2 regions of the Actinoallomurus sp. NPDC052308 genome follow, and region 1 is predicted to be linked to the other one. Evidence: riboswitches for the same ligand, from Rfam matches in the RefSeq annotation. Region 1 holds a riboswitch; the other holds the start of a gene.

Evidence for each region. Region 1 has a riboswitch for S-adenosylmethionine ahead of thrC (threonine synthase). Riboswitches for the same ligand answer to the same signal wherever they lie in the genome.
Region 2: it holds a riboswitch for S-adenosylmethionine, as region 1 does, so the genes downstream of both, AB0L00_RS21335 (aminotransferase class V-fold PLP-dependent enzyme) here and thrC (threonine synthase) in region 1, are expected to answer to the same signal.

Annotation. Positions count from the first base shown of each region.
Region 1 is NZ_JBFAUM010000002.1:777,473-785,170, reverse strand. It holds gene AB0L00_RS09735 (protein kinase) at 44-1,942, opposite strand; gene AB0L00_RS09730 (RNA polymerase sigma factor) at 1,997-2,563, shown strand; gene AB0L00_RS09725 (trehalose-6-phosphate synthase) at 2,644-4,074, opposite strand; SAM riboswitch class I at 4,340-4,505, shown strand; gene thrC (threonine synthase) at 4,521-5,765, shown strand; gene AB0L00_RS09715 (MoaD/ThiS family protein) at 5,762-6,040, shown strand; gene AB0L00_RS09710 (cold-shock protein) at 6,527-6,727, shown strand; gene groL (chaperonin GroEL) at 7,190-7,698, shown strand, end outside.
Region 2 is NZ_JBFAUM010000007.1:250,826-258,523, reverse strand. It holds gene AB0L00_RS21365 (ROK family protein) at 1-70, shown strand, start outside; gene nagA (N-acetylglucosamine-6-phosphate deacetylase) at 67-1,173, shown strand; gene AB0L00_RS21355 (1-phosphofructokinase family hexose kinase) at 1,170-2,102, shown strand; gene AB0L00_RS21350 (class II fructose-bisphosphate aldolase) at 2,012-2,839, shown strand; gene AB0L00_RS21345 (transglycosylase domain-containing protein) at 3,272-5,386, shown strand; gene AB0L00_RS21340 (hypothetical protein) at 5,459-5,824, opposite strand; SAM riboswitch class IV at 5,926-6,039, shown strand; gene AB0L00_RS21335 (aminotransferase class V-fold PLP-dependent enzyme) at 6,075-7,328, shown strand.

The DNA.
Region 1 (7,698 bases):
ACCTCTCTCCGCCGATATGTCGAACGATATATCGTACGGCGGGTCAGCCCTTGGCCTGGATGCTGTCCAGGATCTTCCGGGTGATGTCCGGCGAGCCGGCCAGCTTCACCCGGACCCACATCGCGTACCGTCCGTTCTTGTCCTTCAGGCCGACCTCGTTGATGGTGATCGAGCCGCACCGCCACGGGTTGATCTGGCCGACCAGCGTGCCGTGCTTGTACGGCTGCGCGGCGCCCGGCGTGCACTTGGCCCGGTGGCTGCCCAGGGCGCGCGGCGGCAGGGTGACGTTCAGGTCGTGGGTGAGCCCGGCGAAGACGCCCGGCGTCGGGACGTCGTCCTTGACGAACTGGGCGTAGTCGGGGGTCGCGCGCAGCGCGGGCGCCTTCGCGCGGTCCGAGACGGTGACCGGCCAGGTGGTGTGCTCGGTCTGCAGCTTCCAGTCCGCGGGTACGCGGATGCTCAGCCGGCCCGTCACGTCGGTAACGGTGACGAGGCCGTCCCCGGGCTTGGGATCCGGCGAGGAGCCCGTCAGCTTGCTGATGGCGAAGGCGCCCCCGCCCCCCACGACCAGCACCGCGGCCAGGCCGGCCACGACCAGCAGCCGCTTGCGGTTCGGTTCCCCGGACGAGCCGCCGTCCGTATCACCGGGCCGGCGCGGCCCGGATCCGGACGGGTCCGGGGGACGGTGGCCTCCGGCGTCGCGCCGGTCGCGCGGCCGCTCGACGCGCAGGTCCACCACGGTCTCGTTGCCGCCTACCGAGGGAGGCGGTGTCCGGATCGTCGCGTCGCGGGTGTTGTCGTACGGCGGCGCCGAGCCCGGATCGTCGCCGAGCGAGGGGACCCGGAGCGTACGGCTCGACGGCCCGTCGTCGGGGCCGCCCGGCCCTGTCGGATCGCCTGATCCCGCCGGACCGCCCGGCCCTGTCGGACCGCCCGGCGCCGTCGGACCGCCCGGCGCCGTCGGACCGCCCGGCCCCGTCGGATCGTCCGGGATCGGGAAGACCCGCAAGGTCCGGCCGGAGCCCTCGTCACCGGTCCGATCCGCCGGCCCCGCGTCCTGCGGGCCGTCCGAGGGCCACGCGCCCGACCCGGGGTCCGCCATCGTCGCCTCGTCCGCCCTGGCGGGAGCGTCCCGCAGGGTCGCGTCGTCGGCGACGGACATCAGCGGAACGCTCAGCGCGGCCGCGAACGCCTCCGCGGACGGCCAGCGACGCTCCCGGTCGCCTTCGAGCGCCCGCATCACGATCTCGTCGAGGGTCGGGGGCAGGCCGCGCCGCGCCGCGCTGGGCGGTGACTGCACCGGCGCGGGGCCCGGCGGGTCCCCGGTGAGCAGGTGATACGTCAGCGCGCCCAGACCGTACACGTCGGCGCGGACGTCGAGGCCGCCGCCGAACCGCGCCTGCTCCGGGGACATGTACCCCGGCGTGCCGACCGGCATCGTGAACGCGCCGGAGGCGTGCGCGAGCGCCTTGGCGAGCCCGAGGTCGGCGATGAGCAGACGTTCGCCGCCGTCGGTCGTCGACTGGAACAGGATGTTCGACGGTTTCAGGTCACGGTGGATGACACCGAGCCGGTTGATCACCTCGACGCCGTGGGCGATCTCGATGGCGAGCCGCAGCGTCTCGGCGACCGAGAGCTCCCGCTCCCGCATCCGGTCGGCGAGCGTACCCCGGTCGGCGTACGACATGACGAAGTACGGCCGGCGGTCCTCGAGCTCGCCGATGTCATGGACCCGCACCAGGCGTTCGGAGTCGGCGCGGCGCAGGATCCGGGCTTCTTCCAGGAACCGGTTGCGTACGTCAAGGTCGTCGATGAGACCTCCGGCCAGCACTTTGATGGCCACCGGGGCGTCGAGCAACTCGTCGTGGGCGAGCCACACGGAGGCGAATGCCCCGGATCCGAGGACACGATCGATTCGGTAACGACCGACGGCTGAAGGCATGGACACCCCCGTATCATGCCCAAAGCCGGGCGATATCGAGGGCGAGGCGGGGTCATGGCGTACGACGAGCGGACCGAGGAACTGGCGACGCGTGCTGCGGGAGGTGACCGGAACGCGTTGAACGAACTGCTCCGCGTGATCGAGCCGGACGTTCTGCGGCACTGCTCCCGGTTCCTGCCCTGCCGCCAGGATGCCGAGGAGGCCTGCCAGGACGCCCTCATGCAGGTCGCCCGCAACATCGGCCGGTTCGAAGGGCGGTCGCGGTTCAGCACGTGGCTGCACGTGGTCGTGGCCAACTCCGCGCGCTCGACGTACCGGTCGCTCAAGCGCCGCTCGGTCGAGCAGGCGGGGGAGCTGCCCCAACAGCGCCCGGACCCGCATCGTACGAGCGTCATCGCCGGCTCGCGCGTCGACATCCTCGACGCGATGGAGGACCTGGAGCGGCGCAAGCCCGACCTGATCGAGGCCCTGGTGCTGCGCGACGTGTCCCAGCTGGAGTACAGCGAGATCGCCCAGCAGCTCAACCTGCCGCTCGGCACGGTGAAGTCGCGCATCCACGAGGCCCGCAAACAGTTCCGGCAGGCGCTCGGCAACGACTACGGATCAGCCGCCCAGTCCTGATCGACGAGGCGGGCCGGCGCTCGCGACGGCGGACGCCGATGGTTTCGGCGTCCGCCCGGCGCGGCGGATCGGCGGCGCGTCTACGGTCGGCGGTCCAGGGCGTCGAGCTGGGCGGCGAACCAGCGCTGCGGCGGCAGGGCCGTCGCGGCGGCGGTCAGCCGGGCGCAGCGCTCGGCGCGCTCGGCGCGCGGCATGAGCAGTGCCTGGTTCAGGGCCTCCGCCGTCTGTGACACGTCGAACGGGTTGATCATCAACGCGTCCTCGTCGAGTTCGGCGGCGGCGCCCGCCGCGCGGGACAGCACCAGGGCACAGCCGTCCTCGGACAGCACCGGCCCCTCCTTGGCGACGAGGTTCATGCCGTCCCGGATCGGGTTCACGAGCAGGACGTCCGCCAGGCCGTACGCCGCGAGCGAGCGCGGATAGTCGTCGTTGACCTGGAGGATCAGCGGCTCCCAGCCCGCGTCGCCGAACTCGTCGGAGATCTCGGCCGCCATCCGCTGCACGGCGGCGGTGTACTCGCGGTACTCCGGCAGGTCGTGCCGCGAGGGGTAGGCGAAGGCCAGGTGCACGACCCGGCCGTGCCACTCCGGATGCTTGGCCAGCAGTTCCCGGTAGGCCGCGAGCCCCCGCACGATGTTCTTGGACAGCTCGGTGCGGTCGATCCGCACGATCAGCTTGCGATCGCCGACCTGCTCGCGCAGGGCCTGTCTGCGGGCCCGCACGTCGGATTCGGCGGCGCGGGCGCGCAGCGACACGCCGTCGACGCCGAGCCCGTGCACGCCGACCCGGGTGACGCGCCCGGCGTGGACGACCGTACGGGCGACGCGGTCGACCTTCGCCCGCAGCACGGAGGCGCAGCAGTCGATGAACGCGTCGGCCCAGTGCTCGGCGTGGAAACCGGCGTGGTCGGCGCCGAGGACGCCCTCGAGCACCTGGCGGCCGATGTCGTCGGGCAGCAGGCAGTAATACTCCGGGGGCGCCCACGGCGTGTGCGAGAAGTGCGCGATCTTCAGGTCGGGGCGGCGCTCCCGCAGCATGCCCGGGGCGAGCGTCAGGTGGTAGTCCTGGATCGCCACCTTCGCGCCGGGCCGGGCGTCCCGGGCGAGCGCGTCGGCGAACGCCGCGTTGTACGCCTCGTACGACTGCCAATCCCGCCGGGAGCGCGCGTCGAAGTGCGGGCTGTTCGGGGTGTCGTACAGCATGTGGTGGACGAACCACAGCGTCGAGTTGGCGACGGCGTTGTACGCGCGGTGGAAGGTGCCGGCCGGGATGTCCAGCATGCGGACCGCGCCGGCGCCGTACTCGTCCAGCCGCCCGTCCTCCGCCCGGCGGACCGCGGCGCGGTCGGCGTCCGACAGCGCCGCGCAGATCCACAGGATGTCCCCGTCCAGGCCGGCCATGGCCGAGACCAGACCGCCGCCGCCGCGCCGGACCGAGAGCGTGCCGTCGTCGGCGAGCTTGAAGGAGACGGGTCCGCGGTTGGACGCGACCAGGACCTGCGAGTCATCCATGTGGGGAGCGTAACCGGAGGACGTGAACGGGGGGCGAGGAAGGTCCAGTGGTCGGACACTTCGGGATGACATTCCACACAGGTCCCACTCCGGGCCGCCCGGGCATGTCACCCCGCTGAATCCGCACGTGGACAGGGCCTGTCGACGACGCGCCCCCGGACGGGAGCGGGCCGGAACCGGCCGCGCCGGCGTCTCGGGACCTGAGACGCGCTTGGCGGAGAACCGGTCGGTCACGTATACAAGTCGTCGGACGACAACTTAATAACGCTCATCCAGAGGGGTGGAGGGACCGGCCCGTTGAAGCCCCGGCAACCCTCCCGGACATGCGGTTCACAGCGTGCGACGACGCGTCGCCGACTCGCCCCAGCGAGGCCGCCCGGGACAGGTGCCAACTCCGGCTCGTGACCAAGGTGGCACGGGAAAGATGAGGAGAAAGGCCTCGCTTCATGTCGCAGACCGCCGCCCGAAACCTCGGCCCCGCGACCGCATTGACGTGCCGTGAATGCGGACAGTCCTACGATCTGGGCCCTCGCTACGCCTGTGAGCTGTGTTTCGGCCCCCTTGAGGTCTCCTACGACCACACCGGCGTGACCCGGGAGCAGATCGAGTCCGGGCCGCGCAACATCTGGCGTTACCGGGGCCTGCTGCCGGTTCCGTCGAACGTCATCGACACGCCGAACACCGAGCCCGGCTTCACCCGCCTCGTACGCGCCGACAACCTCGCCGAGTCGCTGGGCCTGCGGTCGCTGTGGGTCAAGGACGACAGCGGCAACCCCACCCACTCCTTCAAGGACCGCGTGGTGGCGGTCGCGCTCGCCGCCGCCCGTGAGCTGGGTTTCAAGGTGCTGGCCTGCCCGTCCACCGGTAACCTCGCCAACGCGGTCGCGGCCGCGGCGGCGCGCGCCGGCATCCGCAGCGCCGTCTTCGTGCCCTCCGACCTCGAGAGCCAGAAGATCATCACGACGGCGGTGTACGGCGGGACGTTCGTCACCGTCGACGGCAACTACGACGACGTCAACCGGCTGGCCTCCGAGCTCGCCGGTGAGCAGGAGGACTGGGCGTTCGTCAACGTGAACGTGCGGCCGTACTACGCCGAGGGTTCCAAGACCATCGGGTACGAGATCGCCGAGCAGCTCGGCTGGCGGCTGCCCGAGCAGATCGTGGTCCCGGTCGCGTCCGGCTCGCAGCTCACGAAGATCGACAAGGCGTTCCAGGAGTTCATCAAGCTCGGCCTGGTCGAGGACCGGCCGTACAAGATCTTCGGCGCCCAGGCGACCGGCTGCTCGCCCGTCTCGGCCGCGTTCAAGGCCGGCCACGACGTCGTGCAGCCCGTCAAGCCCTCGACCATCGCCAAGTCCCTCGCGATCGGCAACCCGGCCGACGGGCCGTACGTCCTCGACGCCGTGCGCCGCACCGGAGGGGCCGTCGAGGACGTCTCGGACGAAGAGGTCGTCGACAGCATCGGCCTGCTCGCCCGCACCGAGGGCATCTTCGGGGAGACGGCGGGCGGCGTGACGCTGGGCGCGCTGCGCAAGTTGCTGTCGGCCGGTGTGCTCGACCCCGACGCCGAGACGGTGTTCATCAACTCCGGTGACGGCCTCAAGACCCTGGACGCGGTGGCCCCGGTCGCCAAGCCGTCCGCGAACATCGCCCCGACCCTCGAGGCATTCCGAAAGGCAGGTCTGGCGTGAGCTCGATCAGTGTCCGCATCCCGACGATCCTGCGCAGCTACACGGGCGGCGAGGCCGAGGTGAAGGCGACGGGATCGACCGTGCGCGAGGTCGTCGCCGACCTGGAGGCCAACTACTCCGGCATCGCCGCCCGCATCCTCGACGACAACGGCAGGATCCGGCGGTTCGTCAACGTGTACGTGGGTGAGGAGGACGTGCGGTTCGCCGACGGCCTCGACACGGCCACGCCCGACGGCGCCCAGATCTCCATCATCCCGGCCGTCGCCGGCGGCTGATCCGCTGAACCTACGGCTGAACCGCGGAGTTCGCGGCTGATCCGCTGATCCGCCGAACCTGCGGCCGTCGTCCCGGGCGGGCGACGGCGCTCACGGGTGACACCCCGTGAGCGAGACTCCCCGCGATCCCCGGTGTTCACCGAGTCCATCGACTCGGCGAGCACCGGGGATCATGCGTTGGGCCGCCGAAATGTCGGACTCGAGGTGGTCTGCTCCACGCTCCTGAGCGGGAATTGCGTTTTCCTTATCCGGATTTTTGGACATCGACGGTTAGTTCCGGTTCGGGGATCCCGACTTTTGACCAGCATCGGCCGCCCGCACTTCTGGGGTAAAGGCTGTTCCACGGACGGTAGCCGTGTGTAGGGTCGGCGATGGCCGCCGCAGCCGAGTCGGCGGGCGATCGACGGGTTCCGCAGTGGTCCGCGGGCTCGAATCAGTAACCGTGGCCATTGGTCGCGGGAATTGCCCGGGTGGGAGTTGTTTGGAATGGCGCAAGGCACCGTCAAATGGTTCAACGCGGACAAAGGCTACGGCTTCATCGCGGTCGACGGTGGCAGGGATGTGTTCGTGCACTACTCGGCCATCGTCGCGGATGGCTACCGCAGCCTCGAGCAGGGGCAGCGGGTCGAGTTCGAGATCACGCAGAGCGACCGCGGGCCGCAGGCGGACGCGGTTCGGGCGCTCTAAGTCCCATAGCCTGACGGAGGCCCGGCGCTTCGGCGCCGGGCCTCCGGCCGTGGAGCGCGCTCCGGCGACCGCCGCCCCGCCGCGTGCCTTCGGGCGCACGCCCGCGCCGCTGGATCGTCCCCGGCTCGCCGGGATCGTCCCTCCGGCCGCCTGGGCCATCCCTTCGCCCCTCGTCCGGCGCGCGTCCTCCCCGTACGACCACCGCCTCCTCACCTTGGCCTATACGGTGAAGCCGCATTGGCGAGATGTTCACCCTGGTGAGGGTCGACTCCGCTTGCACTCTCAGGGGGAGAGTGCTAAACAAGCGGTTGGCACTCTAGTATTGAGAGTGCCAACCAAGTGATCGAGGCGATGAGGCCTCGCATCCGGCGACGGAATGGAAGTCGTCGGGTGGGGCCGTCCGTCGCGGGCGTCGACTCGATCCGCGTGAAAGCCACCCCGTTCCGGGAGGATCTGGAGCCTATGGCTGCAAAGATGATCGCGTTCGACGAGGACGCGCGGCGCGGCCTCGAGCGCGGCATGAACCAGCTTGCCGACGCCGTGAAGGTGACCCTCGGTCCCAAGGGCCGCAACGTCGTTCTGGAGAAGAAGTGGGGCGCTCCCACGATCACCAACGACGGTGTCTCCATCGCCAAGGAGATCGAGCTCGAGGACCCGTGGGAGAAGATCGGGGCCGAGCTCGTCAAAGAGGTCGCGAAGAAGACCGACGACGTAGCCGGTGACGGCACGACGACGGCGACCGTGCTGGCCCAGGCGCTGGTCCGTGAGGGCCTTCGCAACGTCGCCGCCGGCGCCAACCCGATGTCCCTGAAGCGGGGCATCGAGTCGGCGGTGGAGCGCGTCAGCGAGCAGCTGTCCCACATCGCGAAGGACGTCGAGACCAAGGAGCAGATCGCCTCCACGGCCTCGATCTCCGCCGGCGACACCTCGATCGGCGAGATGATCGCCGAGGCGATGGACAAGGTCGGCAA
Region 2 (7,698 bases), on a different contig from region 1:
GACATTCGGCGACGAGGCCGGGTGTGTGGGAGCCGGTCTGTGGGCACGCGACCTATTGGAGCGACGATGACGACGATGACGGTGCTGAGCGCGGACAAGGTCGTCACCCCCGGCGGGATCCTCGAACCCGGATGGGTCGGCGTCGAGGACGGCCGGATCACGCACGTCGAACAGGGCCGGCCGGAGCGCGCCGACCGGCACGCCCATGTGATCGTTCCCGGCTTCGTCGACATCCACTGCCACGGCGGCGGCGGCGCGTCGTTCGACTCCGCGGACCCGGACGAGTGCGTACGGGCGGCGGCGTTCCACCTGGAGCACGGCACCACGACGCTGGTCGCCAGCCTCGTCACCGCGTCCCCCGCCGAGCTGGAACGCCGGGCGTCCGTGCTCGCCGAGCTGGCCGACGACGGCGTGCTCGCGGGGATCCACTACGAGGGGCCGTTCCTGTCCGTCGCCCGCAAGGGCGCTCACGACCCCACGCTGCTGCGCGACCCCGACCCCGCCACCGTGGAGCGGCTGCTCAAGGTCCCGAACGTCCGCATGATGACGCTCGCGCCCGAGCTCGACGGCGGCCTGGACGCGGTGCGCCGCGTCCGCGACGCCGGGGTGGTCCCCGCCGTGGGGCACACCGACGCGACGTACGAGGTCGCGGTCGAGGCGACACGGGCGGGCGCGCGGGTCGCCACCCACCTGTTCAACGGGATGCGGCCGCTGCACCACCGCGAGCCGGGACCGATCCTCGCGCTGCTCGAGGCGCCGGAGGTCGTGGTCGAGCTCGTGGGCGACGGCGTGCACCTGCACCCCGCGATCGTGGCGCACGTCGCCCGGGTCGCGGGCGGCGCGCGGACCGCGCTGGTCACCGACTCCATCGCGGCGGCGGGCATGTCCGACGGCGAGTACACGCTCGGCGGGCTCGACGTCGAGGTGCGCGACGGCGTGGCCCGGCTGGCCGAGGGCGGCTCGATCGCCGGCAGCACGGCGACGACCGCGGCGATCTTCCGGCAGACGGTGCGGGCGTCCGGTGTCGCACTGGAGGAGGCCGTACGCCTCGCCTCGACGACCCCGGCCACGCTGCTCGGTCTCACGGACCGGGGCGCCATCGCCCCCGGGCTCCGCGCCGACCTGGTGCTGCTCGACACGGACCTCCGGGTCCAGAGCGTGGTGACGGCGTGATCGTCACCGTCACGCCGAACCTCGCGCTCGACGTGACGTACGAGGTGCCGGAGCTGCGGCCGGGCGGCACCCACCGGGTCGAGACCGTGCACACCCGCGCGGGCGGCAAGGGCGTGAACGTCGCGCGCGTGCTGCGGTCGCTCGGCCACGACGTCCTCGTCCTCGGCCTGGCCGGCGGGGCGACGGGTGACGCCGTCCGCGCCGACCTCGACGCCGCCGGGCTGGCGCACGACCTGGTCCCCATCGCCGGGGAGACCCGCCGTACGGTCACCGTCGTCGCCGGCGGCGACGCGACGCTCCTCAACGAGCCCGGCCCGGTCGTCACCCCGGAGGAGTGGGCGGCCCTCGAGGCCCGCATCCCCGACGCCGACGTCGTCGTCATCTCCGGCAGCCTGCCACCGGGCGTGCCGCAGGACGCCGTCGCCCGGCTCGCCCGGCGCGACGTGCCCGTCATCGTCGACACGTCCGGTGAGGCCCTGCGGCACGCCGCGCCGTACGCCTGGGCCGTCAAGCCGAACGCCGCCGAGCTGACCGAGCTGACCGGCACGGACGACCCGGTTGCGGGGGCACGGGCGCTGCGGGCGCGCGCCGTCGTCGTCTCGCTCGGCGCCGACGGCCTCATGGCCGTCACCGGTGACGAGGTTCACCGCGTGCCCCCGCCGCGGGTGGTCAGCGGCAATCCGACCGGCGCGGGGGACTCGGTCGTCGCCGCGCTCGCCGCCGGCGTCGGAACGCCGTGGCCGGACCTGCTCAAGGACGCCGCCGCCCTGTCGGCCGCGGCCGTACTCGCCCCCGTCGCGGGTTCCTACGATCCCGCCGCCTACGAAGGATTCCGCAGATGCCTCTCGTCTCCGCAGGAGAGTTCGTCGTCGCCGGGCAGGGCGTCGGCGCCTTCAACGTCATCCAGCTCGAACACACCGAGGCGCTGATCGCGGGGGCCGAGGCGGCGGGCCGTCCGGTCATCCTGCAGATCAGCGAGAACGCCGTGCGCTACCACTCGGCCCTCGAGCCGATCGCGGTGGCCTGCCTCGCCGCGGCGCGCGCCGCGAAGGTCCCCGTCGCCGTGCACCTGGACCACGCGACCTCCCCCGAGCTCGTACGGGAGGCGGTCGGGCTCGGCCTGGGCTCGGTGATGTTCGACGCGTCCGCGCTGGACTACGACGCCAACGTCGCCACGACCTCCGAGATGACCGCCCACTGCCACGACCACGGCGTGTGGGTCGAGGCGGAGCTCGGCGAGGTGGGCGGCAAGGACGGCGTGCACGCGCCCGGCGCGCGTACCGACCCGGAGGAGGCGGCCCGCTTCGTCGCGGCGACCGGCGTCGACGCGCTCGCGGTCGCGGTCGGCACCTCGCACGCGATGACCGACCGGACCGCGTCGGTGGACCTCGACCTCATCGCGCGGCTCCGCGACGCCGTACCGGTGCCGCTCGTCCTGCACGGATCCTCCGGCGTGCCCGACGCCGACCTGACGCGCGCCGTCGAAGCGGGGATCGTCAAGGTGAACATCGCCACACACCTCAACAAGGTTTTCACCGACGCGGTCCGGGCATATCTGGCCGACCATCCGACGGTTGTGGACACCCGAAAATATCTGGCGCCGGGGCGGGACGCCGTGGCGCGTGAGGTGGCGCGGTTGATCGGCACGGTGCTCACCAGGGGCTGACGGGCTCTTTATCCTCCGTGGCATAGGATCGTCAAGCCCCCGAACGCCGGGAACGCCGATCCGTACCGCGCGACCCTAACGGTAAGTTCGAGGGTTCACGCAGGTCACGGGGGACGAGTGAGTGACAAGGACACCGGCGCCGACGCCGGTGAATTCGCAACGCAGTCAGGGTCTACGCCAACTTCCGAGCCGTCCGGCGCGTCCAACAATGGAGGCGCCGACGGGCTCGAGGCTGCGGCAGGACCGGAGGACGCGGCCGATCCGCGCGGCGCCGCCGAATCGGCAACACCCGTCGAGTCCGGAGCCGCTGATCACCATGACGCCACTCGACCCGACACCGACCCTCGACCCGGCATCGCCCCGGCCGTGCGACCCACGGCGGGCAGCCCGTCAGCGGTCATGGTCGGCGAAAGCCCGTCGACCATGACCGCCGTGCACGCCCTGCCTGAGGGCGAGAAGTCCAAGCCGCCGAAGAAACCGAAGAAGCAGCGGAGCCGGCGGGCCAAGTGGCTCCGCCGCACGACGTACGTCCTCGGCGTGCTGATCCTGCTGCCCGTCGCCGCGTTCGTCGTCGCCTACCTGATGACGCCGGTCCCGAGCTCCGCGCAGCCCGACGCCGTGAAGGAGGCGTCGGTCTTCTACTACAGCGACGGCAGCGTCCTGCTCCGCACCGGCAAGAACCGCCAGCCGGTGCCCCTGTCCCAGGTGCCGAAGCCGGTCCGGGACGCCGTCATCTCGGCGGAGAACCGCAGCTTCTACAGCGACCCCGGCGTGTCCTTCAAGGGCACCGCGCGGGCGTTCTGGGCCACGGCGACCGGCGGGTCGCTACAGGGCGGGTCCACCATCACCCAGCAGATGGTCCGCAACTACTACAGCGGCCTCAGCCAGCAGCGCACCGCGTCGCGGAAGCTCAAGGAGATCATGATCGCGCTCAAGGTCGGGCGCGAGAAGGACAAGAGCTGGATCCTCCAGAATTACCTCAACACCATCTACTTCGGCCGCGACTCCTACAGCATCGAGTCGGCCGCGCAGGCGTACTACGGCAAGGACGTCCAAAAGCTCACCCCGGCCGAGGGCGCGTACCTCGCGGCGGCCATCCAGGTGCCGACCTACGCCGGTGACCTGTCGGTGAAGGGCGCCCTGCCGTACATGCAGGCGCGCTGGAAGTACGTCGTCGACGGCATGGTGCAGATGAAGAGCATCACGCCGCAGGAGGCGGCGGCCATGCGGTTCCCCACGCCGATCAAGCAGAAGACGAAGGACATCTACGGCGGCCAGAAGGGCTACGTGTACGAGCTCGTCAAGGCCGAGCTGAAGCGCATGGGCTACACCGACGACCAGATCGCCAAGGGCGGCCTGAAGGTCCGCACGACGTTCGACAAGGACCTGATGGACGACGCCAAGAAGGCGGTCGAGGACGCCATGCCCTCCGGCGTCTCCAAGAAGGTGATGGCGGGCCTGGTGTCGATCGACCCGTCCAACGGCGAGGTCAACGCGTTCTACGGCGGCAAGGACTACCTGGACCAGGCGTTCAACTCCGCGTTCGACGCCAAGGTGCAGCCGGGATCGGGGTTCAAGCCGTACGTGCTGGCGGCGGCCCTGGACGACGGGATGTCGCTGGACGACTACGTCGACGGCAGCAACGACCAGACGTTCGACGGCAGCGACAAGCCGATCCAGAACGACAACAACGAGGACTTCGGCCCGGTGAACCTCGTCACCGCCACGCAGAACTCCATCAACACCGCCTACGTCAACATCGCCCAGAAGATCGGGAACGACAAGGTGATGAAGATGGCGGAGAAGCTCGGCATCCCCGAGTCGCAGCTCACCGCCAACGGGGCGAACACCGCCGTGACGTTCCCGCTCGGCGTCATCGACGTCAGCGTGGAGCAGCAGGCCGCCGCGTACGCCGCCTTCGCCTCCGAGGGCGTGTACCACGCCCCGCACGTCATCCGGTCGGTCACCGACCGGGACGGCAAGAAGCGCACCGAGCCGACCGACGGCACCCGGGTCTTCAGCAAGCAGGTCGCCCGTGACGCGACGTACGCCATGCAGAAGGTCGTCGACAACGGCACCGGTTACAAGGCCGCGCTGCCCGACCGGAACGCGGCCGGCAAGACCGGCACCACGTCCAGCGGCAAGCAGATCTGGTTCAACGGGTTCATCCCGCAGCTCGCGACCTCGGTGGCCGTCTTCCGGACCGACAACAAGGCGCTCAGCCTGCCCGGCTACTCCGCGTACGGCGGCGACCTGCCGGCCAAGATCTGGCACGACTACCTCGTCAAGGCCGACGAGAACATGTCGGTGAAGCAGTTCGGCGACCCCTCGGTGTACGTCGGCCAGCGTCAGTGGCCGCCGTCGTACGCACCCGTCCAGCCGCGGCCGTACCCGACCTTCTCGCGGCCCCGGACGACTCGGCCGTCGGCGCCGACGCACCCGTCGCCGCCGACGCACCCGTCGCCCCCGCCGACCGGCGGCCCGCCCCCCGGCGGCCCGCCGACCGGCCAGCCGACGGGCCGGGTGTACGACTCCGGCTCGGAGTGAGCGATCCGAGCGCCCGCGGGCGCTCGGACCTCAGTGACGGCCCTTGGCCAGGGCGGCCGGCTGCCGCCGGCCTCAGTGACAGGCCTTGGCCAGGGCGGCCGGCTGCCGCTGGACGGCCGCCTGCATTCCGGAGATGTCGCGCGGGGTCATGCCGGTGCTGACACCCCGCCACTCGGTGGCCATGCCGCTCAGCGTGCGCTTGACCTTCCGGTCGTCGGACTCACGGGCGAGCGCGTCGAACCGGGTGGCGAGGGTCGCCGCCGCCTGCTTCCACCCGGTGATGTCGTCCGGTGAGATGCGGTTGAGCGTCGCGTTGTAGGTCCCGACCGCCTTGACGGCGTCGTCGCACACCTGGCCCTTGTTCGTCCCGACGGCGCAGCCGGCCGCGCACACCGCCACCAGCGCGGCCCCCACCGGCCACCGCCATCCACTCCGCATTACCCGCTCCCTTCGACGTTGCCTGCCGGTATTAGACGCGCGGAAGCGGTCATGTGATCGCGAATAGGCAGAGTCCGGACGGTGCTCTATAATCCCGATCAGGTCACGAGTGCCAGCGTTGAGCCCCGGCTTGCTGGCCGGCAACCCTCCGTCCGTGGCGGGGTGCCCCGGGTGATGACCGGGTTCGGCACGACCGTGCCGGACAAGCGCGGACCCCTCGTGGGGTCCCAGGCCCCGCTGGAGGTGCGTGTTGTCCGCTGTCCTCGATCTGCCCGCCGTCGCCCGTCCCACTCTTCGTGTCGTCGGCGCGGGTGTTCCCGTCCCCGTGGCCGGTGGCCGCACCGTTTCGTACGCGAACCTCGACTACGCGGCGAGCGCGCCCTGTCTGGAGGCGGTGCGCGACGCGCTCGACGCCGCCCTCCCCTACTACAGCAGCGTGCACCGCGGCGCGGGCTACGCGTCGCAGGTGACGACCGACCGGTACGAACGCGCCCGTCGCGTCGTACGCGAGTTCGTCGGCGCCTGGCACCGGGACGCCGTGGTGTTCACCCGCAACACCACCGACGCGATGAACCTCCTCGCGCACGCCCTGCCGCACGGCACCACGGTCGTCGTCTTCGAGTCCGAGCACCACGCGAGCCTGCTGCCCTGGGGGCGCGGCCACCGGGTCGTACGGCTCGCCGCCCCCGACTCCCCGACCGCGGCCGTCACGGCCGCCGGGGAGGCCCTCGCCGCGGCGCCGTCCGGGCCGCGCCTGCTCGTCGTCACCGCCGCGTCGAACGTCACCGGCGAACTGTGGCCCCTCGCCGAGCTCGCCGCCGTCGCCCGCGCGCACGGCGCCCGCATCGCGGTGGACGCCGCGCAGCTCGTCCCGCACCGGCCGTTCGACATGGGCGCGCTCGACGTGGACTACGTCGCCTTCTCCGGGCACAAGCTCTACGCGCCGTTCGGCGCCGGCTGCCTCGTGGGCCGCGCCGACTGGCTGCGCGCCGCGGAGCCGTACCTGCTGGGCGGCGGCGCCACCGCGAGCGTCGGCGAGCACGTGACGTGGTCCACCGACCCGCAGCAGCGGCACGAGGCCGGCACGCCGAACGTCCTCGGCGTCGTCGCCCTCGCCGCCGCCTGCGAGGCGCTGACCGACTGGGACGCCCTCGTCGCGGAGGAGGAGCGGCTCCTGGCGCGGCTGCGGAGGGGGCTGGCGGCGATCCCCGGCGTACGGGAGCTGTCGCTGTGGGGCGACCGGCATCCGCGCGTCGGCATCGTGTCGTTCGTCGTGGAGGGGCGCGAGTCCCGTGCCGTCGCCACGGCGCTCTCCGAGGAGTACGGCATCGGCGTGCGCGACGGGAAGTTCTGCGCGCACCCCCTCGTCCGGCGGCTGGTCGGCGCGGGAGACGGCGGCTGCGGCGACGGTGACGGCACCGCCCTGCGGGCGAGCATCGGCATCGGCACGACGGACGAGCACATCGACCGCCTGCTGACCGCCCTCCGCCGACTGTCCCGCTGAGCCCGACCCGGTGCGGTCGGCCCCGGGAGGTCCGCCCGCGAGGCCCGAGTCGGTACCCCCCGGATGCGGCCGACCTGGTGCAACGGGCCCGGTGCGGCCGGCCCGGTGCGGTCGGCCCGGTGCGGTCCGCCCGGGAGGCCGACCCGTGCGGCCGGCCCAGTGCCGCCCCCGATCCGGCCGGACCCGGTGCAACCGACCCCGCGCGGTCGGCCCGGTGAGATCGGCCGGATGAGGCCAGCCGGGCGTGGCCGGCTCTCAGGAGATGGGCTCGCCGGCGGCAAGACCGCAGGAGGCGAGCCCCGGCGGGGGGCGGCAGATCACTCCTGAGACAGCAGCGTGTAACGTGGCCAAAAGGGGCAAATGATACCGA